DNA from 2 places in the Rothia sp. HMSC064D08 genome. Region 2 is predicted to be linked to the other one. Evidence: predicted binding sites of a transcription regulator. Region 2 holds the regulator's gene; the other holds the start of a gene.
What was found. Region 2 encodes LexA, which represses DNA repair genes until DNA is damaged. Its sites were predicted from a motif close to TCGAACANNTGTTCGA; they were not measured.
Positions count from the first base shown of each region.

Region 1: uvrA (excinuclease ABC subunit UvrA) is a predicted target of LexA. The motif match lies at 4,796-4,811, and genes of this name have one in related genera.

Region 1 covers NZ_KV797900.1:515,154-523,626, forward strand. Annotated here, with positions in the region: gene HMPREF2625_RS08975 (TetR/AcrR family transcriptional regulator) at 1-36, opposite strand, end outside; gene HMPREF2625_RS08980 (GAP family protein) at 151-807, shown strand; gene HMPREF2625_RS08985 (GNAT family N-acetyltransferase) at 831-1,889, opposite strand; gene uvrA (excinuclease ABC subunit UvrA) at 1,886-4,774, opposite strand; gene HMPREF2625_RS08995 (MBL fold metallo-hydrolase) at 4,952-5,725, shown strand; gene HMPREF2625_RS09000 (formate--tetrahydrofolate ligase) at 6,337-8,049, opposite strand; gene HMPREF2625_RS09005 (zinc-dependent alcohol dehydrogenase family protein) at 8,277-8,473, opposite strand, start outside.
Region 2 covers NZ_KV797899.1:299,662-308,134, forward strand. Annotated here, with positions in the region: gene hflX (GTPase HflX) at 1-290, shown strand, start outside; gene HMPREF2625_RS06705 (ATP-dependent DNA helicase) at 309-2,324, shown strand; gene HMPREF2625_RS06710 (VOC family protein) at 2,487-2,855, opposite strand; gene lexA (transcriptional repressor LexA) at 2,958-3,626, opposite strand; gene HMPREF2625_RS06720 (LysM peptidoglycan-binding domain-containing protein) at 4,087-4,728, shown strand; gene HMPREF2625_RS06725 (imidazole glycerol phosphate synthase subunit HisH) at 5,040-5,702, shown strand; gene HMPREF2625_RS06730 (hypothetical protein) at 5,741-5,920, shown strand; gene HMPREF2625_RS06735 (HisA/HisF-related TIM barrel protein) at 5,925-6,677, shown strand; gene HMPREF2625_RS06740 (SseB family protein) at 6,865-7,575, shown strand; gene HMPREF2625_RS06745 (DUF1844 domain-containing protein) at 7,638-8,066, shown strand; gene infC (translation initiation factor IF-3) at 8,438-8,473, shown strand, end outside.

The DNA of each region.
Region 1 (8,473 bases), on a different contig from region 2:
GTCTTGACGCTGCTGATGATTAACATTTTTCGGCACATGTCTATCTTACGTCTTCTGCTTAAAATACATGGTACTTTTAAATAATACAGTTGTACCAAAAAGATATGCGGTATCCTTCACTCCGCATCTAGGAGGTCACCCTTGTTTTTCATGACGCTTCTCGGTTTGGCTCTACTTGATTCTCTTAGCACAGGAACACTAGTTATTCCGCTCATTTTTCTCGCGCAGTCACAGCTTAGGGCACGTACACTAATACTTTATTGCTTTACGCTTGGACTATTTTATGTAGTGCTTGGCTTCCTACTTCTGCTCGGTGTAGAAACTATCACTTGGACGCACCACCCTGTCTTTTCATCTCAAGAGCGCTACTGGATTCAGTTGGTTCTGGGAGTTCTTCTCTTCGCATACGGTATTCTCTCACCCGATCCCAACAGCCGTGCCAGCGAAACAAAATGGCGCACTCGCCTCGAAAAGGTCGCCGATCCGCGCACGACAATCTTCATCGCACTTCTTGCCGGGGTCCTCGAAGCCGCAACAATGCTTCCTTACCTTGCTGCCATTAGCATGATTAACACTTGGGAATCCACTATCATCGGCAAACTCATAGTACTGGTGAGCTATTGCATCATAATGTTTATTCCCACACTTACCCTATTGGTGATACGTAGTTTTTCCGTATCATGGTTAACGCCTAAGCTGGACCGCCTTGTTAGCTTAGCAACCCGTAACGCCGACGGTGCCATACTCTGGATAGCCGCAATTATCGGTTTTCTCATGGCGCAGCGGGCGCTCACTGAAATTCTCTGACTCTCACCAAAAATTTACGAACCTTACGATGCTTCATCGAGCGGCATATCGTGCATGCTCGTTGAGACAAACTCCCACCATGTAGGGATGAATCCGGCTGCCAAAGCCACGCGCTGTGAGAGCACATGCGAAGGGCTGGTCCCATAAAACGGAACGTACCCATCGGCAAGAACCATTCGGGAGAGTTCATATACAAGACGCGCAGCAAGCCCACGTTGTCGCACCTGTGGCAGCACATCAATACCGATTTGACGCATCAGTGGCGAATCGTCACTTGCACCCGCCATTGCTAAAGGATCTGCCAAAGCAGTGGCGGCGGCAGGGTCAAACGCGGCAAGGACCATAATATCGGGGCGACGATTGCTAAACCCTAAAGCGTTCGCATACCGTGGATCACCGCGAAAACGCTCGTACTGCTCGGGGTGAAGGAGCTCTATTCGTACCGAGAATTCCGAAGCCGCCATATCATCTTCGTCTGCCTCTAAAGCATCTGCCGAGGCGTTCGGCGCTTTCGTCACCGTGTGAAGACCGCAAATATGTTGCCGTAAGGATTCTCGAAGCGCCCCGCTATCTACCCGGCGCATCATGCCGATTCCGGGTACCGCACATTTAACCTCTTGCGCCGGAATATCCGGCGGAACCACAGATTCAAGCAGGTTGCGTGAAGGCGTGTAATATACGCTTGTTCCGCTCACCTGCTGGCTGTAAGGGGTCAAGAGTTCATTCAGCTGGCGTAACGGTGCATAATCGCCCAACCAATTTGAGAGATCCCCACGCATATACTCAGTGGCCGTTTTCAAAACTCGGGGATACTTTGCGCAAAGTAACCCCACGCCCAGATAGTTACCTACCCGAAGTTCCCATGTATCAGCGTTGCGGCGGCGGGATGCGCTCATCTCTTCTGCTGGAAGCTGCAGTGCACTCAAGACCTCAGCACCCAGATTCTGTGCTTGAGAGATAGCTCCCGCAGGTAAACAGAAATCTGCCTCTAACTGAGCAGCAAGAATATGGCGTACTCTGTCGAGAGTTGTTACAGCACCGCGCATTTGCGCTCGCGGATGATTACCTGAAATATGACTCACACCAAAAGTTCCTTGATGAAACGTCCGGTATGAGACTCCTCAACCTGTGCGACGTCTTCAGGCGTTCCTTCGGCGATTACGGTGCCTCCACCATCGCCACCTTCCGGACCCATATCAATAATCCAGTCGGCACATTTAATGACATCAAGGTTGTGTTCAATCGTGATAACGGTATTGCCCTTATCAACAAGAGACTGAAGCACAGTTAAGAGCTTACGGATATCCTCAAAATGCAGACCCGTTGTAGGCTCATCAAGCACATAGATCGAACGACCGTTAGAACGCTTCTGCAGCTCTGCGGCAAGTTTCACGCGCTGCGCCTCACCACCTGAAAGCGTGGTTGCGGGCTGCCCCAGACGAATGTAGCCAAGCCCCACATCAACCAGCGTGTTCAAGTGCCGAGCGATCGGGGTGAAGGCCGCAAAAAATTCTGCAGCTTCCTCCACCGGCATTTCAAGCACATCAGAAATAGTCTTACCTTTGTAATGCACTTCGAGGGTTTCGCGGTTATAGCGTTTTCCCTGGCAGGTTTCGCAAGGCACGTAAACATCCGGCAAAAAGTTCATCTCAATCTTGAGGGTGCCGTCACCCGAGCATGCTTCGCATCGACCGCCTTTAACGTTAAACGAGAACCGTCCGGGGGTATATCCGCGCACTTTAGCCTCATTCGTCTCGGCAAAGAGCTTACGAATATGGTCGAACACGCCGGTGTATGTCGCAGGATTCGACCGCGGAGTACGTCCAATAGGCGATTGGTCAACGTGAATAACCTTATCTAGATGTTCCAGACCGTCTACCTTCTTGTGCCGTCCGGGAACCTGTTTTGCACCGTTGAGTTTATTCGCCAGTGAGGTATAGAGAATATCGTTCACGAGGGTTGATTTACCCGATCCCGATACGCCTGTGATCGCGGTAAAAACACCTAGGGGGAAGGTAACATCAACATTTTTGAGGTTGTTCTCGCGAGCTCCATAGACCTTTAACACACGTTTACGGTCATGTGGGCGGCGTTTCTTTGGAACTTCAATAGAGCGCCGACCCGCCATATAATCACCGGTTATCGACTTTTTATTGGACAAAAGTTCCTTGTAAGTGCCCGAATGGACGATTTCACCGCCGTGTTCGCCCGCACCTGGACCAACATCGACAATCCAGTCGGCTTCCCGCATCGTGTCTTCGTCATGTTCCACTACGATGAGGGTATTTCCCATATCACGTAGCTTTGTCAAGGTATCGATTAGACGTCGGTTGTCGCGCTGGTGCAAACCTATAGAGGGCTCATCCAACACATAAAGCACACCAACGAGCCCGGAACCAATCTGGGTTGCCAGTCGTATGCGCTGGGCCTCACCGCCCGAAAGCGTGCCAGCAGAGCGTGATAACGTCAGGTAATCGAGTCCTACGTCCAAGAGGAATTGCAAGCGTGCATCAAGCTCTTTAAGTACCTGGTCGGCGATCTTAGCCTCGCGAGGGGTCAGCTTTAGGGCGCGCATAAAATCTAAGGCGGTACGAAGCGGCATAGCGGTTACATCCGCAATGGATTTACCCTCAATTTTGACGCTGAGAATAGTAGGGTTAAGCCGCGCACCGTGACATACCGGGCATGCAACCTGACGCATATATTGTTCGTAGCGATCACGCGCAAAATCAGATTCAGTTTCTTGATGTTTACGCATGATATTGGCTTTAACACCCTCAAACCCGGAGGTATAGCGGCGTTCGCGCCCAAAACGGTTGCGGTACGAGACCTCAACTTTAAAATCTTTGCCCTCCAGAATTGCTTTGCGAACTTTGGCAGGAAGATCTTTCCACGGAGTGTTAAGGTCAAATCCGAGCTCTTCGCCAAGACCTGCAAGAAGACGCAGCCAATACTCGGTGGTAGATTTTCCCTGCGACCACGGAGCAATAGCGCCTTCGCCCAGAGTCATGTCTGGGTTGGGTACTAAAAGATCCTCATCAACTTCAAGCCTGGACCCAATACCATCGCAAGCTTGGCATGCGCCGAAGGGCGAGTTGAAGGAGAAGGCACGTGGCTCAATAGTGTCCACCTGCAGAGGATGATTGTTGGGGCACGCCAGGTTTTCACTAAATGTTCGGGTGCGTTCGGGTGAATCTGCCTGTACATCTACGAATTCGATGAGCGAGCGACCATCGGCTAGTCTGAGTGCGGTCTCCACGGAATCGGTCAGTCGCTGGTGGATGCCTTCCTTAATCACGATGCGATCTACCACAACGTCAATGGTGTGTTTGTATTGTTTCGCTAGTTTAGGAGGATCCGAGAGTTGAACTGTTTTTCCGTCCACCCGGGCACGCGAATAGCCCTGTGTCACCAGGTCTTTGAACAGATCAACAAACTCACCTTTGCGAGCTGATACCACGGGGGCAAGAACCTGCAAACGCGTACGTTCGGGGTATTCCAGCAGTGCATCGACAATCTGCTGCGGGGTTTGCTTGGTAATTTCTTCACCGCACACTGGGCAATGCGCACGCCCTACACGAGCCCACAGCAGACGCATATAATCGTAAATCTCGGTGATGGTGCCTACTGTCGACCGCGGGTTTTTTGAAGTAGATTTCTGATCGATAGAGACCGCTGGCGATAGCCCCTCAATAAAATCAACATCGGGCTTATCCACCTGCCCAAGGAACATACGCGCGTAGGAAGATAGTGATTCAACGTACCTGCGTTGTCCCTCTGCGAAGATGGTGTCAAAAGCAAGTGAAGATTTACCCGATCCCGATAGCCCTGTAAAAACCACCATTGCGTCACGTGGAATCGCAAGATCAACATTTTTGAGGTTGTTCTCACGGGCACCCTGCACACGAATGCTACTCAAGTCGTTTGACTGCAAAGGGGTGGTTGCTGATCCAGCGCGGGGAGGCATCGAAAATCCTTTCGTCTATCTTCGAATCTACATTCTACGCTCTTTCGGCGGGGATAGCATGCTTTATGATGCAGGTTTGACTCGTGGCGAACTTTTTTCCTGGCGACTTTCGTTCCCGTTACCCCCTTATACCTGCCGCTAGAAACGGGATATACACCGCATCAGTACACTGGATATATGGCTACTTATCCCGAATCAACTCTTATCTTCGAAAATCCGGAATTTACGGTACGTGCCCTAAGCGTCTCAGACATGGATAACAGCGTCTACCTGATCACGATTCGCCATACTGGCGAGCAAATGCTGATCGATCCCGCTTATGATGCGGAAGCACTGTATACCTTCACGCTTGAGGCAATCATGCAGGACTGCCCAAACCTAGCCCTTACAGAAGAAAACGACCGCCGAGTGCGCATTCTCGAATCTAAAGAAGATTTCGAGCCCATCCCCCGCCGTGCTCTTGGCGTGACGGGCATTATGGTCACCCATGGGCACTGGGACCACATTCGTGCTCTGCGCGATCTTGAATCTCTCACCGGTGCCATTACTTATGCAGGATCCGCAGACACCGAGGCCATTCATGCGCAAGAAAATTTCACGATTGAAAACGAGTTAAACGGCGGCGAAGTTTTTGATTTTTACGATACAGAGCTGCAGGTGCGCGCTATTTCCGTTCCCGGGCATACTCCCGGATCCATCGTATATTCTGTGCAGACCACATGGGAAGATGGCTCCCCCGCTACCCTGCTTTTCACCGGCGATGCACTCTTCCCCGGCGGCGTAGGCAAGACCGATTCTCCCGCGCAGTTTGGCGAACTTTTCTCAAACGTTCTTGAAAAACTCTTTGGAAACTTTGATGATGAAGCGATTGTGCTTCCGGGTCATGGGCGTTCCACGACATTAGGCACCGAGCGTCCACACCTTGAAGAATGGGGTTCACGGGGCTGGTAGCCCAGTACATCCTGTAGGCTTTCTAGCAGCACAAGTCTGGTTAAACAAAACGACCGCGCTACCATAGCGCGGTCGTTTTATGACACCCGGGGGTATCTATCACTCACTCAAACACAAGCAACTCGAGGACAATTCATGAAACCTTCGATCACTTGATAACTCAAGTTTAGCCTACTTTTGGGTCGGTTTTCTACATGGTTTTTGCTCCCCAAACACCTTAGATAAGCTGAGCGCATATTTGTAACCATTCTGTTATTTTTACCCCGCATGAAAGCAGGGCATTTAAATACCAATCGAGATTTTATTGATTTTTATATGGCATAAATCACTAAAAATTTTTTCTAGAAGTTCCGCGTCATACAGCCATTTTTCAAGGTACACCCCTAAATAACAGTATTGTTAAACCCGCGTAATCATGCGGGTTCTATACACCAATTGGTCTGTTTGAATGGTTTTTCGCGACACGCACGAAATCAGTAAAAGCTACCCCTCGGTACAGCCCACGAAGACGCAGAAAAGGTGCCGTGCGTATCCCAACATAACGAGGATGCCCACGGCACCTTATCAAGCTTGCCTTCGCCTTTTATGGGCGAAATATGGCACAGAAACCACTACGAAAGACCGATCATCGTACCGTTTTCATCAAAACCAATACGCTCTGCAGCAGGGCTCTTGCTCAGACCGGGCATGGTGCGCATCGTGCCGCAAATAGCGTAAACATAACCGGCTCCTGCGGCAAGACGAACCTCACGCACGGGCAAAGTCCAACCGGTAGGTGCACCCTTGAGGGAAGCATCTGAAGAGATCGACAGGTGGGTCTTTGCAATCACCACCGGCAGATGCGAGTAACCCAAATCAGCAAAACGCTTAAGCTGTTTTGCCGCTGCGGGAGCAATCGAGATACCGTCTGCCCCGTAAACCTTAGTGGCAACCTTCTCAAGCTTAGTTTCGAGAGAATCCTCAAGATCATAGGTGTACTCCAGGTTCGAAACGTCGTCGCAAGCCTCAGCAACCACATTTGCCAGGTCAACCGTGCCCTTGCCGCCCTCAGCAACACCATGATGGATAGCTACACGAGCGCCAGCCTCTTCGGCAATACGGCGAATAGCTTCATGCTCAGAATCGAAATCGGTGGGGAACGCGTTAATAGCCACCACCGGCTGCACACCGAAGTCACGCACAATCTCAATGTGCTTCTTCAGGTTAGTAGCCCCTGCTTCAACGTCGGCAGGGTTCTCTTCAAGCATGCCTTCAGGCAGCGGCTTGCCCGGCACGATCTTGTACAACCCCGAGTGCGACTTGAGGGAACGCACGGTGACAACCAGCACAGCAGCATCAGGCTTCAGCCCTGAGATGCGGCATTTGACGTTGAAGAAACGCTCAGCACCCATATCAGCGCCGAAGCCTGCCTCAGTAATCACGTAGTCGGAGTATTCCAAGCCAACGTAGTCAGCAACAACTGAGGAGTTACCGGTAGCGATGTTCCCGAAGGGGCCCGCGTGAATAAGTGCCGGGGTGTGTTCGAGAGTCTGAAGCAGGTTGGGGTTAATGGCATCCGCCAGAATAACAGCCATTGCGCCGTCAGCCTTCAAATCGGCGGCGGTGACTGCCTCACCATCGTAGTTCAGACCGATAACAATCTTCGCCAAACGTTTGCGCAGATCCTCAAAGGAGGTTGCCAGCGAAAGAATCACCATGATTTCAGAGGCACTGGTAATATCAAACCCGGTCTGTCGGGGCACGCCGTCAATACGCTCGCCCAGACCGACTACGATGTTGCGCAGGGAGCGGTCGTTCATGTCGATAACGCGGCGCCACTCGATAGCACGGGGGTCGAGGCGCAGGTCATTACCCTGGTGTAGGTGGTTATCGATCATGGCAGCCAGTAGGTTGTGGGCTGCGGTAACGGCGTGGAAATCACCGGTTAGATGCAGATTTAGCTTCTCCATGGGAACTATCTGCGAGTAACCGCCGCCAGCGGCACCGCCCTTAATACCGAAGGTTGGGCCCATGGCAGGCTGGCGAAGCGCCAAAGCGGCTTTACGTCCGGTCTGGGCGAATCCCTGTGCTAGCGAGACAGAGGTTGCGGTCTTACCTTCGCCGAGCGGTGTGGGAGTTACAGCGGTAACGACAATGTACTTGGAACCGCGCTTTTGGGCGGTTTCTGCGTTGGTGCTTTCGTCGAGCAGGACCTTGGCAACATATTTACCGTAGGGCTCCAAACGATCTTCGCTGATGCCGTTCTCGGCGGCTATTTCGGTGATAGGCTTAAGCTCAGCAGCGAGAGCAATTTCGAGGTCGGAAGGGAAAGGCTTGTTCGTCATCATTGTCCTTAACAAGTAGAAACCAACAGTTCCATATCCCATTCTATGCTCTAGCTCACGGATTGTCGCCTAAATTTATATGTGAGATATACGGCGAGGAAAATATGCCATCTTGCGGAAGGTCTCTTGACACAATGTTCCCAGGTCAAAGACAAAGCAACTCCCACGCTCATGATTCAGTAGTTCATGCTCGCAGGAGTTTCTTCGCTCGACAGTAAATATAGTTACTACATCGTCAGCAGCACCTTGGTCGCGGTACGCTGATCCATTGCCTCATAGCCCTTGGGAGCTTCGTCGATGGGCAATACTAGGTCGAAGACCTTACCGGGTTCAATCTCCCCCTTGTAAATCAGGTCAATCAGGGTCGGCAGGTATTTACGGACCGGCGCGGGACCTCCTTCAAGGTGAACCTGTTTGCCGAAGA
Region 2 (8,473 bases):
TTGACGAACTCAAGCAGAAGATTGCGGATACAATTCCGCGGCCATCGCTTGAAGTTAAATTACTGATCCCTTACAACCACGGTGAAGTTATTTCCCGTCTTCATGCTTGGGACGCTGAGATTAAAAGTACTGCGTTTGTCTCAGATGGAACCTTTGTCACCGCTTTGGTGCGTGAGGATGTTGCCGCAGAACTCTCTGACTATGTGATCGACGGCGAGCTCCTTGAAGTGCTTGAATTGGAGCTTCAAGACTCTGCCTCTGAACCCGAAAACGTCTGTGAACTCGCGTGATGAGAGCGTGAGCACCCCATGACCGATAATATTACTGCGCCCACCGGAGCGGAGCTTGAAACTCTGCCCGGTGCAAAACCCGTGTTAGATTTGCTCGATCATGTGATTGAAAAAACGGGCGGACAAAAACGCTTCGGACAACGTAGAATGGCAGCCCATGTTGCGCAGGCTTTCGACCTTGAGCGGCATCTCCTCGTGCAGGCAGGCACCGGAACCGGTAAATCCCTCGGGTATTTGGTGCCAGCCCTGCATCATGCGGGTGTAAGCACAAAACCCATTGTTGTGGCGACCGCAACCCTAGCCCTCCAGGCGCAGATCGTAAAACGAGACCTTCCAAAACTTATGGAGGCGCTCTCTTCTGAGCCCGAATCTGAAGCTCAGGTCGCAATCCTCAAGGGCAGGAACAATTACCTGTGCCTGCACAAACTCGACGGGGGATACCCCGAAGAGGAACCTGATACTCTCTTCGACATGCCTCAGCGTAGTATGTCTCGCATCGGTGAAGAGGTGCTGCGGTTAAGGTCCTGGGCGGAAAAAACCGAGACCGGCGACCGCGATGAACTTAAACCCGGTGTATCGGATCGTGCCTGGGCGCAGGTATCCGTGAGCGCCTCAGAGTGTTTGGGAAGACGCTGCCCCCTCGTTGAGGAGTGCTTTAGTGAGCGGGCGCGCCAAGAAGCATATGAAGCCGATCTCGTGATTACTAATCATGCGCTGCTTGCCATCAACGCTTTTGAAGGTTTAGGTGTACTTCCCGAACACGATATCGCTATTATTGACGAGGCGCATGAGCTCGCAGACCGCGTGACCGGCGCGGTGACGGATTCCCTTTCTGCTTCCTTAATTAGGCGTGCCGCTCGCGATATCCGCAAGAACTCCAAAGCAGACTCCAGCGCGCTCGAACAAGCCGCCGGTTCTTTAGAAACCGCATGTGAAGGTGTTTCTGAGGGCTTGATAGAAAGGCTCGAAGGGCGACTTCTAAACGCACTCGCGGCTGTAGCCGATGCTGCACGTGCGGCGCTTTCCGACTCTAAGAGCGACAATAAAGAGGCGGATGCCGGGCTTCAGATGGCTCGTTCACGTGTTTCTGAGGTACACGATGCCGCAACGCGTATGCTGGAGTCTGCCGAACATCGCGAAGTGCTGTGGCTATCACGCCAGGGTGGTTGGGAAAACGGACGATATACCGCAGCTTCCGATCAGGATCCCGCCACACTCCACGTTGCTCCTTTGAACATCGGAAGCCGTTTGCGTGAGGGGCTTTTTGAGGACCGTACCGTTATTCTTACGAGTGCAACCCTCACCGTAGGTGAGTCGTTTGATGCGGTAGCAGGTGCCCTGGGGCTGGCGGGACCGCAGGCTCCGCGCTGGGAAGGTCTTGATGTAGGTTCTCCCTTTGATTATCCACGGCAGGGCATTATGTATGTGGCCTCCGATTTGCCCAAACCGAGTTTTGGTGTGAATCCTCAACAGCTCGAACGATTACGTGAATTATGCGAAGCCTCTGGTGGCGGTGCCCTGGGGCTATTCTCGTCGAAGCGAGGTGCCGAGCAGGCGGCTGAATATGTACGTCAGCACACGGATTTGAATATTCTCTTGCAGGGAGAGTCCTCATTGCGGGCTCTTGTCGAGGAGTTTACTGAAGATATAAATGCTTGTCTTTTCGGCACCATGAGCCTTTGGCAGGGAGTGGATGTTCCCGGCGACTCCTGTCGTCTGGTACTGATGGACCGTATACCGTTCCCGCGCCCAGACGATCCTCTCGCTCAAGCGCGTACCCGTGCCGTGGCAGAAAAAGGCGGGAATGGGTTTATGGCTGTTTCGGCATATCATGCGGCAATCCGCATGTCTCAGGGATCAGGGCGATTGATACGTTCCGTCCACGATCGCGGGGTAGTGGCGATCCTTGACTCTAGGCTGGCGACTCAGCGATACGGTGGGTACCTGATGCGGGCGATGCCTAACCTTTGGACCACCCAGGATAAGAATGTTGTTTTAGGCGCTTTGGAACGGCTTTACCAGAGTATTGACTAAAAACAATAAGATACGTGGGTTTAATACACATTGTATTCCGGTACTGGTACCGAGACATAAACGTAGCGAAGCGTCCATAGATGTAATGTGGGAAAGGGAGGGTACCGTTCGACGGTACCCTCCCTGATGTATTGTGCGCTTATGGCTGCCTATAGTAATTAGTTAGTCTATCGGGGCAACTCGGATACGGTTCCCATCTAGATCACTTGCTACGAAAGTCATCCCAAATACATCACGATGGGGTTCTTCCAATATGACAACCCCTTGTTCCACCCAGGCTTGGTACTGCGTGAGGATTTCTGCATCGGAGCCCTTGAGATTTATACATACCTCAGACGTACGTGTTGAAGTTTCATGAAGAGTATTGCTTGCTCCGGTCCACAACGCTAGCGAGACTCCCGGCGCTAAATCCATGGTGACATAGCGTGGCGAGGTAAAACTGACCTCAAGATTTAAAATGCTCGTATAGAAGGACACTGAGGCCTCGATATCCGATACATAGACAATAAAAACGATCTCACGGTCAATCATTGTGCTGTTGTTCCTTCTGGACATGAGACGGTTGAATACGCAGGAACGGAACCTCTAGCGCGTGTCTTTTGAGAAAAACGCGCGCAGTTCAGAAGGTCCCTGTTAGATGCTTCGCAGAACAGAAACTACTTTACCCATCACCGTGGCGCGGTCGCCGAGTATGGGCTCATATTGGGAATTTCGGGGGAGCAGCCAGGTATGACCATCTACTTGGCGGAATACTTTGACGGTCGCTTCGTCGTCAAGAAGAGCCGCAACAATGTCTCCATTATCAGCGGTGTGTTGTTCACGCACAACAACCCAGTCACCGTCGCATATGGCGGCGTCAATCATAGAATCCCCTTTGACGCGAAGCATGAAGAGCTTCCCGCTGCCCACGAGCTGGCGGGGGAGAGAGAGAACATCCTCAACGGATTGCTCAGCCGTAATAGGCCCACCAGCGGCAATGCGACCTACGAGGGGCACGGGAACCATATCCTCATCGCTCACCTCAAATGTAGGCAGCTCCGGAAAATGGGCTGAAGCGCCCTCAGACTCTATATCGTCAAGAATCTCGATGGCACGCGGTAGTTTTGGATCGCGGCGAATATACCCCATCTTCTCAAGACGGCCGAGCTGATGAGTCACCGAAGAAAGTGAAGCCAATCCAACGATATCGCCGATCTGGCGCATCGAAGGGGGATATCCTTTCTGCTCGATTTCTGTACGAATCGCATCCAAAATTTTCTGCTGACGTGGAGTCAGCGGAGGGCGCTGAGCTTCGGGTGTCATGCGGAGCCTTCTTTCTAACTATTTGCGCACGCTATGGTTCCTAAAACATTGACTGGATCCAGGTAGGCATAACGATGAACCGTCTCGATTCTCAGTCTAAAGCATCAGAAAGAAAACTTCAAACAAATATTCTATGAACCTTGAATATAATCGAAGAAATATTTAGTAACTTTCTACTAGACTATCGAAACTAGATTCGATATAGTTGGTGTCTACGGAAGACATATTCGATAAAAGTCGAGGTCTTTCGGTGAGATGTTCTAGTTCAAGCTCTTGCTATGCAGGGATTATCGGTCTTCGAAGTACTTCGGTATTTCTAGAGCATCTTGAGAGAATCCGAAAGCAAAATATGTGCTTTCTGCAGGAATATGAACTCATACCAACCGCATTATGAGCATTGAGAATGGTGTGTAACGGCGAGGATATGAACTTGTCACACACCAGAGGAAAGGAAAATACTATGGCAACGGCTGCTTCTTCCTCCCGGATTCCGGCGGGGTTAACCGTCATTCACCCGGCTCGTGTTCGTCAGGGCTCTTATCGAGCACGTACACACTATGCTTCACCGAGCCGTTCCCGTGTGCCTCATCCTCATCCTCGACTGACTTTTCCTCAAGTACAAGCTGTATACGAGACTTCATTCTCAGCTACACCACAGAAAGTGAACGTCACATCTTCCTCTCAGACTCAGCAGAGCGTAAACGGTAAAACATCAAGCGGACAGCGGCGGGTTCCAGAAAAACTTAAAGGTGTGTCGGTGGTTAATAAGCGCAATCCCTCATTGTTCACACGTGCTATGCATCGCTCTAGGGCTCTGAAAAATTGGGTTTTTGGCATTCCGCTGATAACGCTGGCGGCCCTTGTCGTTCTTGGGGCGCTCATTCTTATATCGCCGCATACAGCAAACGCTGGAAATAATTCTCAAGGCGCAGGAACCCGGTACGTGACCGTTCAATCTGGAGATACGCTCTGGGATATTGCACAAGAGGTAGACCCGAAGACTGATCCACGCGACACCATGGTGCAGATCAGTAAACTTAATGATCTGCAGGGTTCAACTGTCAAAGTCGGGCAGCGTCTAGAGGTTCCAAACGTGCAATAGCAGGTGTACCTGTCTCTTGAGCTCCTAGAAACTGTGACTGTATGCATGCGTTGTAGGGGCTGCGGTTCTCTGCTCTCATTGACTAATGTGTGATTATTAGCAGGTAGCTTTTAGACAGAGAGAGGACCTGTATCGCGTAAAGTCTTTTTGACATATGGTGCTCAATACAGGCGATGTAACATGAGGTATGCAATGATAGCGTGAGATTAGGGGCAGAAACCTTGGAGTTTGTACCCTAGAGATACATGACATTTGTATGCTCGCCCGGTTGCTCGTCTGGAATCCGGTGGGAGCGGAACTAAGGAGTCTCTATGCCCACACGTCCCACCGTAGCTATACTTGGCGAATTTGGCACATATAGCGAGCTCCAGCAAGCGTGCGAGCGTGTCGGTGCCCAAGCATTCGTTACCGCAGATCTCAATTCTCTGCGAGACGCTGATGGTATGGTGATTGCTGGCCATAAGAAATCTCTCGAAACATACGAGGTTGTGCGGAAACTCCACGGTGATCGGGTGCTTGGCAGGCGCGTTGCAGGCGGTCGTCCTGTCCTCGTTGCCGGGGCTGGTTTTGGGATGCTGTTTGAAGTTATCCGAACCGTGAACCCAGATCTTGGAGACCTCGATATTTCTGCACTGGGAGAGTGGCCGGGTGCTGCACAAGATCTGGCTACCGCTGGGGCTCATCGAGGACACTATAGGGTTGAGGCCGCTGTGTCCAGTAAATTTTTACAGGATCTTCCTGAACCCTTGAATTTCAAGGCAGAGGATGGCGTGTTTACCTGGGATTTTGACCAGAGTATAGACTATATGGAGCCGCCTGCTGTCAGTTGGACTGATGCAGATCCGCGTTATATTGCAGCTGTCGAGAATGGTCCTCTCACAGCAATTCAATTTTGTCCGGTAGCTTCGGGTGCTGCAGGTGAAGAATTTCTTCGCCGCTGGGTTGCGCATCTTCCCGTCATGAACCGTTTGTAGCATCATAAATTTTACGAAAAACTGCGAAGGAGCATCATATGTCACCTCTATATTCAGGACTTATTCTTATGACTGTTGGGGCATTCTTTGCCGGTGGGGGTATATCTTTCCGTAAACAGGGCATATCTCTTGGCGCGCAGATTGTGCTGTGGATTATTGCTTTAGCCCTCTTTGGGTACGGGGCATATGTAACTTTCGTATACGGGTCACAGGGATAAGGGTATGGGTACTCTAGAACTTCTTCCCGCAGTCGATATTGCTCAGGGATGTGCAGTGCGTCCCGTAGGCGGTCGCCTCTCCCAACAGAGTGAGGGTACAGATCCGGTGGAAGCGGCTCTATCGTGGTGTCGTGCGGGGGCACGATGGATTCACCTTGTTGATCTGGATATGGCGTTTGGTCGTGGTAACAACACCCGCATCCTTCGAGAGGTTATTGATCGAGTTCGTGCGACAGCTCAGAATCCTATAAAAATACAGGTCAGTGGCGGTGTTAAAGATGAACGTTCTTTGGAATTCGCCTTGAGTCTTGAACCCGATCGCATCAATGTGACGTCGGCGGCGCTGCAGCATCCGGCATGGTTAGAGAAAACACTAGGGCACTATGGTGAGCGGATAGCTCTGGGTTTGGACGCTCGCAATGGAACCGTTGTAGCACGTGGGACCGAATGGTGTGGCGATTCCGTGCATAACACAGTGCGATGGCTGCAAACTGCGGGAGCATACCGATATATTGTGACAGATGTAAGCCGAGATGGTGCTCTCTCAGGACCTGGGCTACAGCTGCTTCATGAAGTTCTCAGTCTCACTGAGCATCCCGTGGTAGCTTCGGGAGGTGTTGCTTCACTGGAAGATATCCGCACTCTTCGTGCGCTGACGAATCAGGGCTTGGAAGGTCTTGTCCTAGGGAAGGCACTGTACATCGGCAATTTTACTTTTGAGGAGGCTCTTAAGGCGGCTAATGATGATGCCTCATAACCCACAAGAACAACGGAATCTGTCTGAACCCCAAAAGCGTGCAGTTGCACAGCGCGCGTTGCCAGAGCATATTGCGGCTCAATTGCGCAGCGCTGGGAGGCAAACTGATACTGGCGGACAGCCCTGGAAAGGGAGGAACCTGGGAGAGGGAACGTCACAAACCCATCAATACTATGGAGACGATGGCTTGACGAACCCAGATTTAGCGCGGGTTCTGACCTCTTTTGAAGCTGGTGAAGTTGATGAGGCAGCAGTTTTTGAAGCGTTGAGTGAAGTGCGAATATTTGCTCCGATTGTTGCTCAGCTTTCACAAGCTCATATAACCCATGATGGTCTGGTATCTGATAAAGAAGCTGATATGGCATTAGTTAGCCTGCAGGCTCCAGATGGTCGAAAAGCTCTTCCTGTTTTTACGAGTGTTGATGCTTTGACGCAGTGGCATCCGCAAGCTCGCCCGGTTGCAGCCTCTATGCGTAAAACGGCATTGAGTGCTGTGGAAGATGATAACCAACTCATCGTTGTGAATCCTGGTCAGAACCTCACCTTTGTGGTACGTCGCCCCGCTGTTTGGTCTTTGGCGCAGGGGAAACCGTGGATCCCTTCGTATCTCAACGACGAGGTACTAAATGAACTAAAGCGCCTTATCTCTACACAACCCGCTTTGGTGGATGTTCAATGCGATGTTGGTGACGGCGTACAGGCACGCACAGGCACGGGGAAGATCCTAAGGGGCGGAGGTGCCGGTCCTGAACTTGCGATTAAACTTGCTGTTCTTCCCGGACTTACCCGCGAACAGCTCAATATGGTAATTCAGGATTTTCAGCGGAGTCTGGCGAGCAGCGACCTTATGTCACAGGCGGTTGATTCTGTGCAAATTAAGCTTCTTTCTGCTTCATAGATTTGTGTAGTCTCAGTTGATGATGTCTTGGTGAACTTTAGAGAGTGTGAGATTCTAGAACCATGAGTAACACGACGAATAGTTTTCAATTTGGCGCATCATCAAATGAATCTGTACCTGTACACGGCGGTACAGAGCTAACTGATGAACAAATGCATGCCGTTAGTGAACAGATGCGGGATATTGCCGATGTGCCAGCCGTTGAGATTATCGGTGCTGCGGCTGTCCATCTCATGAGCGCTGCAGCCGTCAAATGCGGTCTGGCTGCCGAAGATAATGCTGCGGAGTTACAGGACTTGGATGAGGCACGCAAACTTATTACTGCATTGGCGGGGTTTGTGACGGCGGCGGCTCCAGAAATTGGTTCGCAGCATGCCGCTCCGCTGCGTGATGGGCTGCGGACGTTACAGCTGGCGTTTCGGGAAGCATCGTCAATCCCAGATGAGCCGGGGCAGGGGCCTGGCGAGAAATTTACCGGTCCTGTGTACTAATTCTGCGTGCTGAAGTACCTTGAACGATCCGTGAATGTAAATCTTCATATGTTCGCTACACAGGTTTTTAGATAAGATTTTGCCCTGTACGGGGTAGCGTAATGCGTATAGTCGCAGCTACCCCTCACAGCAGGTTTACTAGGCTGACTGACCGGCTTCACAGGGATAAAACGGGAATATGACGAAGAAGGTTATCGTTCTTGGCATTTTCTTGTGAATTAGCTGTAAACCCGGTAGACTAATGTACTGTTTGCAAGTGGAGTCTACTCCCACCCGCATCCGCCCGCATATGGTGTGAGGCAGACGGGTTAGATAACCGAATTTTCGGTATTCGATGTGTGCCTTCGCTTGTAAACGGCGAGGGCTTTTTAGTGCTCGCCACGGATAATATTCACGGGGAAACCCAC